One region of the Crenobacter sp. CS_VA4 genome, then DNA from elsewhere that is predicted to be linked to it. Evidence: predicted binding sites of a transcription regulator. Region 1 holds the regulator's gene; each other region holds the start of a gene.
The links. Region 1 encodes FNR, which switches genes on or off when oxygen is low (the NO sensors DNR and NnrR bind a similar motif). Its sites were predicted from a motif close to TTGATNNNNATCAA; they were not measured.
Positions count from the first base shown of each region.

Region 2: the regulator FNR is predicted to act here: its motif matches at 1,168-1,181, upstream of ACZ2IA_RS02770 (GbsR/MarR family transcriptional regulator).
Region 3: the regulator FNR is predicted to act here: its motif matches at 743-756, upstream of ACZ2IA_RS20495 (quaternary amine ABC transporter ATP-binding protein).
Region 4: the regulator FNR is predicted to act here: its motif matches at 1,494-1,507, upstream of ACZ2IA_RS15840 (DUF3149 domain-containing protein).

Region 1 covers NZ_JBVMAE010000003.1:186,107-188,306, reverse strand. Annotated here, with positions in the region: gene fnr (fumarate/nitrate reduction transcriptional regulator Fnr) at 679-1,422, opposite strand; gene hemN (oxygen-independent coproporphyrinogen III oxidase) at 1,529-2,200, shown strand, end outside.
Region 2 covers NZ_JBVMAE010000002.1:197,757-199,956, reverse strand. Annotated here, with positions in the region: gene ACZ2IA_RS02775 (cytochrome ubiquinol oxidase subunit I) at 1-566, opposite strand, end outside; gene ACZ2IA_RS02770 (GbsR/MarR family transcriptional regulator) at 566-1,135, opposite strand; gene ACZ2IA_RS02765 (helix-turn-helix domain-containing protein) at 1,433-1,669, opposite strand; gene ACZ2IA_RS02760 (FdhF/YdeP family oxidoreductase) at 1,709-2,200, opposite strand, start outside.
Region 3 covers NZ_JBVMAE010000036.1:3,389-5,588, reverse strand. Annotated here, with positions in the region: gene ACZ2IA_RS20500 (FAD-binding oxidoreductase) at 1-425, shown strand, start outside; gene ACZ2IA_RS20495 (quaternary amine ABC transporter ATP-binding protein) at 877-2,031, shown strand; gene ACZ2IA_RS20490 (ABC transporter permease) at 2,100-2,200, shown strand, end outside.
Region 4 covers NZ_JBVMAE010000017.1:24,292-26,491, forward strand. Annotated here, with positions in the region: partial or broken gene arcD (arginine-ornithine antiporter) at 1-911, opposite strand, end outside; gene ACZ2IA_RS15840 (DUF3149 domain-containing protein) at 1,291-1,431, opposite strand; gene ACZ2IA_RS15845 (CDP-6-deoxy-delta-3,4-glucoseen reductase) at 1,575-2,200, opposite strand, start outside.

The sequences.
Region 1 (2,200 bases):
GAATGGAGGCTTTGTCGGTCTCGCCCGACCGGCGAGGTACTTTCTTTTGCCTCACCAAAAGAAAGTACCCAAAGAAAAGGTGACCCTGCGACACCGGCCCGCTACGCGGGCTGCCCTGCGGGCGCCACGGCCAACGGGCGGCTGCGCAACTCGCGCCGACTATGTCGGCACTCGGACAGTGCTCGCCGACTACCCCCGTTGGCCGTGCCGTCCTCGGCGGCGTCGAAGGGGAATGGGTGACCGTAGGCGATATTCACGACATTGTTTGGTTTGAAAATCTGCGGGTAATTTAGCTCATAAACTGGCCGCCGGTTTTTTTTTAACCATTCAAATCCACATCCGCTGCAATCATCCTGCCCATCCCCTTTGCGCTGCCGAGCGATCGTCAAGCGGCCAGGTTTTAAGCCGCCGCTTGTTCGAGCGGGCGGACGTTAGCCGCCCGCGAGTTCGGCGGCGCCTGGCCGCTTGGCAGGCGCGAGGGAAGCCGAAGGCCAGTGCATTGGGGTCGCATTTTCTTTGGGTACTTTCTTTTGGCGAGACAAAAGAAAGTACCTCGCCAGTCGGGCGAGACCGACAAAGCCACAGTCCAAACTCGTATCCCCTAAACTCTGTGAAGAACCATAAAAAAGGCCGGTCGTGATGACCGGCTCTGTGCCGTTGAGCAGGTGGGGCTACAGCTCAGGCGCTGTGCGCCTGCGCGCAGCCGGATATTAATGCCTTCAGCGACTCCGGCTGATCGAGCTTGATGTGCTTGTGATCGACGCTGATCCACCCCTGTTGGGCGAATTTCGACAGGGTGCGGCTGACCGTTTCCAGCTTGAGTCCCAGGAAGCTGCCGATCTCCTCGCGGCTCATCCGCAGGATGAAGTCGTTGGCGGCGAAGCCGCGCGAGGCGAGCCGGCCCGACAGGTTGAGCAGGAAGGCGGCCAGGCGCTCCTCGGCCTTCATATTGCCGAGCAGCAGCATCACGTTCTGGTCGCGCACGATCTCGCGGCTCATCAGCCGGTAGAAGTGGTGCTGCAGGCTGGGGATCTCGCGGCCGAGGCTTTCCATCCGGTTGAACGGCAGCTCGCACACCTCGCTGTCTTCCAGTGCGATCGCGTCGCAGCCGTGCACGTTGGCCGAAATGCCGTCGAGCCCCATCAGCTCACCCGACATTTGGAAACCGGTGACCTGCTCGCGGCCGTCCTGGCTGGCGACGCTGGTCTTGAAGAAGCCGGTGCGCACCGCGAACAGCGAACGAAAGCCTTCGCCGCTGCGGAACAGGTAGTCACCGCGTTTCAGGCGCCGGCTTTGCCGGATCACCGCGTCCAGTTGCGCCAGCTCCTCGTGGTTCAGGCCGACCGGCAGGCACAGCTCCCGCAGGCTGCAGCTGGAGCAGGAGACCTTGAGCGAGTGGTGGTGCAGAGGTTGATCGTTCATGCCAGAAACCCGTGAATCTTTGATGGCTTGATGCGCATCAAAGCGAAAAAGCCGGTGTTGAGCAAAGGTTGCAGTCTACCGTAGGTCTTCTCAACCGGAGCAGCACATGACCACCACCCACCCGTATTCGCCCGAGCGACTGGAGTTCGACCGCGAGTTGATCGAAAAACTCGATGGTGCCGGGCCGCGCTATACCTCGTACCCGACGGCGGATCGCTTCGTGACCGATTTCAATGACGCCGATTATCGGCACTGGCTGAAACAACGCCGGATCGGCGCCAATCACAAAAAAATATCATTATATGCTCATCTACCATTCTGTAACACTGTCTGCTACTACTGCGGCTGCAACAAGATCATCACCAAGGACACTGCGCGCGCCGATACCTACCTCGATTACCTCGAGAAGGAACTGGCGCTGATCGGCGAGGCGCTCGGCCGTCGCGAGCGGCTGGCGCAGCTGCATTTTGGTGGGGGTACTCCTACTTTTCTGTCCGACGCGCAGCTCGCCCGGCTGATGGGGCTGTTGCACCGGCAGTTCGACTTCCTGCCCGAGGGCGAGTATTCGATCGAGATCGACCCGCGCAAGGTCAGTCGCGCCACGGTGTTCCACCTGGCGAGCCTCGGCTTCAACCGGATCAGCGTCGGCATCCAGGATTTCGAGCCGGCAGTGCAGCGCGCCGTCAACCGGGTACAGGGCGAGGCCGAGACGCTTGAGGTCATTCAAGCCGCCCGCGATGCCGGTTTCAAGTCGGTCAGCGTCGACCTGATCTACGGC
Region 2 (2,200 bases), on a different contig from region 1:
GCGAGCAGCATGTGGGTCAGCCGGTACGGCATCGACGGGTTGAAAATCACCTCCAGCCAGTTGGTGACGTGTGCCTGGCCGTTGATCATTTCGAAGCCGGCCGGGGTCTGCATCCACGAGTTGAGCGCGATGATCCAGAACGCCGACACGGTGGTGCCGCCGGCCACCAGCACGGTGGCGAGCGTGTGCACCCGGTTGCTGACGCGCTGTTGGCCGAACAGCATGATGCCGAGGAAGGTGGCCTCCAGAAAGAAGGCGGTCAGCACTTCGTAGGCGAGCAGGGGGCCGGCGATATTGCCGACGGTCTGCATATAGCCCGGCCAGTTGGTGCCGAACTGGAAGCTCATGGTGATGCCGGACACCACGCCCAGCGCGAAGGTCAGCGCGAACACCTTCACCCAGAATCCGTAGGCGTCCATCCAGGCTGCATCGCGGGTCTTGTTGTAGCGCAGCTTGAAGAACAGCAGCATCCAGCCCATCGCGATGCTGATGGTCGGGAACAGGATGTGAAAGGTGATATTGGCGCCGAACTGAATGCGCGCCAGTACCAGGGGATCGAGTTCCATCAGGCCTCCTCGCCGCCGTTGCGGCTTGTCTTCTTGGTGAGCGACTGGGTGAACTGCAGCACCTTGGTCACCTTCGAGCCGAGTTTCATCAGCCGCTGCAGCGTTTCCACGTCCAGGTTTTGGATATCGGAGAACCAGCTGGTCACCAGTTCGATCAGCAGGTACATCTCTTTCATGCGCGCCTGCGCGTGCAGTTCGGCGTCGCTGGCCGGCCGCTCCATCATCGCGCCGCGCAGCATGGTCAGCGTCGGCTCGACCTCGCGCTTCTTGCGCTCTTCGGCCAACGTTCGGAAGATTTCCCAGACGTCGTCCGGCGTCGAGAAGTACTCGCGACGATCGCCCGGGAAATGCTGCAGCTTCACCAGCCGCCAGGATTCGAGTTCTTTCAGCCCCATGCTGACGTTGGAGCGCGAGAAGCCCAGGCTTTCGGCGATTTCGTCGGCGTTGATCGGCTTTTCGGACACATAGAGCAGGGCGTAGATCTGCCCGACCGTGCGGTTGATGCCCCAGCGGCTGCCCATTTCACCGAAATGCAGCACGAAGGATTGGACGAGCGGAGGTGTGTTCATGATTTTCGCAATTTTCAGTAATTTCTGAAAGTTTGATAAATATCATAAGTTGTCGGTTTTGCGGGGTCAATGGGATGGGTGAAAAAGACTGGCGGGAGGGGGGAAGCGAGGCGTGTCGGGGCCTGATGCCGTTGGGATGGGCATGAAGACAGCAATCGGCTGGGCAAGGATGCACGCGGTCGCTGATGAAGCGCAGGGAGGATTAACGGGTGAAATAGAAGGGTGGCTGACGCGTCTTCGTAAGAAGAAACGCCGTCCGTGACTACGAAGGACGACCGGTGAAGGTTGGCCGAACGGCTAGGCACTGTCGAGCAGCTGCCGGCCCTTGTCGGTCAGCCACAGCCGGCGCCGCGCGCCGTCCTCGCGCAGCTCGATCAAGCCCGGCCCCGGCAGCGTCGGACTGTCGCCAAGCGCCGCCAAGAGCCGGAACAGCTCGCTCTGACCTAGGCCGAGCGTCTTGCAGGCGCGCGGCAGCGACACGCCGTCGTGTTCGGCCAACAGCGCGAGCAGGGCAAGGGCGTGGTCCTGATTCATGAGGCTGCGTGGTTCATCGGGCTGGTCGATTCATGCGACTCAGGCCGAGGCCGGGCTCAGGCGCACCGGGATCGACTTCGACGCCGGGGTGCGGGCCCTGTCGGCGAAGTTGGACAGCGGCACTAAGCCATTGGTCTCGGGGAAGTAGCTGGCGAGGCAGCCCTCGGGGATGTCGTATTCGACCAGCAGGAAGCGCCGCGCCACCCGCTCGCCGTCGTCCCACAACGAGGTCATGTCCACCCACTGGCCGGCCACCATGCCGAGCCGCGCCAGGTCCTGCTTGTTGATGAAGCAGACGCGGCGATGGCCGAACACGCCGCGGTAGCGGTCGTCCAGGCCATAGACGGTGGTGTTGTACTGGTCGTGGCTGCGCACCGTCATCAGATTGAACAGTGGGGCGCCATCCTTCGGCGCCGCGAAGCGCTGGCGATCCGGCAGCGGGTGGGCGATCAGCCGCGCGCGGGCGCCGGCGGTGCGCCAGCGCTGTTCGCGCGCCGCGTTGCCGAGGTAAAAGCCGCCCGGTACGTGTAC
Region 3 (2,200 bases), on a different contig from region 1:
GCTGCGGTCCTGGTCCGTATATGGCCGGCGTGCGTAAGCTGCTGGAAGAGTCCGGCTTTGACATGGCGCACTACCACGAAGAAAGCTTCAACTTCGGCGAGCTGACCGCAGCTACCGGCGTGGAACAGGCGTCGGCCTGCGAACACGCCAGTTGCGAATCGGCTAGTTTCAAGGTGCGCTTTAGCCGTACCGGCGACGAAATCACCGTCGCACCGGGCCAGACTGTGCTGGCGGCGGCGCAGGCCAGCGGGCTACGCCTGCCGGCCTCATGCTCGCAAGGCCTGTGCGGCACCTGCAAATCGAAGCTGGTGGAAGGACAGGTCGATATGCAGCACGGCGGCGGCATCCGCAAGCGCGAGATCGACCAGGGGATGTTCCTGCCTTGTTGCAGCAAGCCGCTGTCCGACCTGGTGGTGGATAGGTAACCGTCCAAAGGATCGTAGGATGCAATACCACCTTCTAGCGGTGGCGTTGCACCGTACAAGAAAGGAAACGGCACTGCCGTTTTCAGTGGCCCATAATGACTAGGATAGCCGCATGTCGATTTCCGACACCATCAGCGTTCACTAATGCTGCATTTTCAGTCAGTTTTTGCCCAAAAAAAGGCCGTCCGAGCTGCTCGGATGGCCTTTTTTTTATTCTTCGCACACCAATTTGGTGCATAGCTTTCGCATGTCGCTTTTCGGCAGTTTTTTGTCGTTATGCAATTGCTAAAGAGTAGATACTCTACCTATCGTAGGCCTTGATCTACATCAACTATTACAAGAATTCGATGCTGGGTCCCCAAAGCGCTTTTGCGACAGGTGACCGGCCTTACGGAAAACAGGTAGTGGGCGCGCGCAGCGGTATCGGGGCGCACCGACAAAGGAGAAAGTGATGCAGTCGGCCAAGATAGTTGTAAAGGACCTCTACAAGGTGTTCGGGGACAAAACCCAGGAAGCCATGAGGCAACTGAAATCCGGCCAGAGCAAAGAGAAAGTCTTTGCCAATACCGGACAGGTTGTCGGGGTCAACAATGTCTCGCTTTCTGTCGGAGAAGGGGAAATCTTCGTATTGATGGGGTTGTCAGGTTCCGGCAAATCCACCCTGATCCGCCTGATCAACCGCCTGATGGACCCGACCGACGGCAGCATCATTCTGGATGGTCAGGACATCACCAAGCTGTCTCAGAAAGAGCTGGTCAATCTGCGCCGGCGCGACATGAGCATGGTGTTCCAGAGCTTCGCGCTGATGCCGCACCGCACGGTGCTGGACAATGCCGCCTTTGGCCTCGAAATCGCCGGCGTGCCGCGCCAGCAACGCGAGAAGCGTGCGATGGAAGTGCTGGAGCAAGTGGGCCTGGCGCCGTTCGCCCGTAAACATCCGCATGAGTTGTCCGGCGGCATGCAGCAACGGGTCGGCCTGGTGCGCGCGCTGGCGGTGAACCCGTCGCTGATGCTGATGGATGAAGCCTTCTCCGCGCTGGACCCGCTCAAACGCTCCGAAATGCAAGACATCCTGCTACAACTGCAGCGCAAGGAACGCCGCACCATCTTCTTCGTATCGCACGATCTGGAAGAGGCGCTACGCATCGGCACCCGCATCGCCATTATGGAAGGCGGCCGCCTGGTGCAGGTGGGCACGCCGCAGGAGATCATCGAGAACCCGGCCGACGACTACGTGCGCGACTTCTTCAAGAGCGTGGACACCTCGCGCTATCTGCAGGCGAAAGACCTGCTCGATCCGGCCGCTGCGGCGGTGATGGTGGGCGAGCACAATCTGGACTCGGCACGCGCTAACGGCCATCCGTGGGTAGCCTGCTTGTCGAAAGATCACAAATGGCTGGGCCTGATGGGCGCGGAGGGCGCGCGCTACACCGGCCAGTTGATCAATGTGTCGCCGGTGAAGCCTGCCTCCTGTCTGCCGGATGTGCTCAACCGACTGCTCGGCCAAAGCGAGCCGCTGCCGGTGGCCGACGACGACGGACTCTACCTGGGCGTGATTACCGCGACCAGCGTGCTGTCCAAATTGTCCGCCAATCGCACCCACTAAGGCGTGTTTGGATCTTGAATTATTCCGGACCGCGCCAGACGCGCTGTCCTTAGCAGGAGAGTCTTGAAATGTCCGATCTCTGGCACCGCATTATTAGCAACCCGCACGATTTCCTGCCCATCGGCACCTGGGTCAACGATTTCATTCGTTACCTGTTGGATAACAACGC
Region 4 (2,200 bases), on a different contig from region 1:
GATCACCAGACCGATATTGATCAGCGTGGCGCCCCACGGGCCGACGGCGGCTTTGAGTACCCCCGCGGTCGACGGGTTTTTCAGTGCGGCCAGCTCCGCCTGCGACAGCACGCCCATCGACAGCAGCGACACGGCGACCAGCAGCGCGATGGTCAGCAGGAAGCCGATCACGGTGCCTTGCCGACTTCTTTCATCGATTCGGCGCGGCTGGAGAACACCGACGCGCCTTCGATGCCGATGAACACCCAGACGGTCACCAGCATCGAGCCCTTGACCTGGTCGATCACAGCACCGAGCGCCGGGCTGCCCCAGAAGTCGGTGTTGAAGGTCTTGATGTTGAACGCGAAGACCACGATCACGATGAACAGCGCCAGCGGCACCAGTTTGGCGATCGTGGTGATGGTGTTGATGAAGGTCGCCCCCTGCACGCCGCGCAGGATCAGCGTATGCAGGCCCCACAGCAGTAGCGAGGCGGCAATGATCGCCGGCAGCGTATTGCCCTCACCGAAGAACGACAGCGCACCGAACGCGCCGAGTGCGGAGAAGAATACCACCATATACGAGACGTTGCCGATCCACGCCGAGATCCAGTAACCCCAGGCCGAGTTGAAGCCGATGTAGTCGCCGAAACCGGCGCGCGCGTAACCGTAGACACCGCCTTCGATCTCCGGCTTGCGATTGGCCAGGTTCTGGAACACAAACGCCAAGGTCAGCATGCCGGCGAAGGTAATCGCCCAGGCGATGATGATGGAACCGGCGCCAGAGCTGGCGGCCATGTTCTGCGGCAGCGAGAAGATCCCGCCACCGATCATCGACCCCACCACCAGCGCGGTCAGCGCACCGAGCCTCAGCTTGGTGGTGCCAACGGCTTGCACTGCGCCGCCTGCTTGCACTTCCGTTTCAGAGGACATAGTCGATCTCCGATTAGCAAATCAAATTTGAAAACTGTTTTAATATTATTAAATTCTTATCAATTGACTCAATGATAAGCCCCTCTAATCGGGGCTTCCAGCAGCAGTCGGGACTTGTTTGACCTGGGTCAAGAACACCGGTGTCTCTCAGCTTGAGAGCCGTGCGACCTTGTTTTTAGAATATTTTCATAAACTCGTCCAGGGGTCGCACACTTAATTCAATTGGAATAATCACTTAAAAATCAATGAGTAAACATTCAAAATTGGAGCACCTTAAACGAAGCGCTTTCGACCATGGCAGAAAAAGCGGGATAAGGACGACCGCCCTACCCCGAACAGACATCAAGAGGAAAACCGCTGTTCTCCTCACCGCAGGCCATTATTCCGACGGCTGCGGCGCGCTGCGCACCTTGCGGATGAAGATCGTCACACAGGTGCCGACGACCGCCATGGTCAACACGATAGTGATCAGGCTGAGCAGTCCGACGTCCGAACTCAGCAGTTCTTTCCACAGTTCCATGTCCACCCTCCTGCGAATGCCAATCGACCCGTTCAGCATAATCACGGGCGACCGGCGGCCGTTTGACCCAGATCAAGCCGGTAGCGCGCGCAAAAAAACAGCCCCGCATGCGGGGCTGTTTTCAGGGGACCGGTCAACTTCGCTCAGGCGGGGTTGGCGCCCTTCATGTCCTTGGACAGGAAGAAGGCGTCGGAGAAGAACTCCTCCTCCGGCAGCGCGCGCGTGGTGGTGAAGCTCGTGTGCGCCGCCTCGACCATCACCGGCGCACCGCAGGCGTACACCTGGTAGCCGGACAGGTCGGCGAAGTCGTCGAGCACCGCCTGGTGGACGAAACCGGTACGGCCGATCCAGTTGTCTTCCGGCAGCGCCTCGGACAACACCGGGATGAAGCTGAAACCCTGCAGCTGCTGTTGCCAGGAGCCGGCCAGCTCGGCCTGGTACAGGTCGGCCTTGGTGCGGGCGCCCCAGTACATCACCATCGGGCGGTCGATGCCGCTGTAGATAGCGTGCTCGATGATGCCCTTGATCGGCGCGAAGCCGGTGCCGCTGGCGATGAAGATGATCGGCTTGTCCGAGTCCTCGCGCAGGAAGAAGGTGCCGAGCGGCCCCTTGAAGCGCATGATCTCGCGCTCCTTCATCGTGTTGAACACGTACTCGGAGAAGCTGCCGCCCGGCTGGTTGCGGATGTGCAGTTCGATGAAGGCGTCGTCGTGCGGCGCGTTGGCGATCGAGAAGCTGCGCTTCTTGCCGTCGCGCATCAGGATGTCGA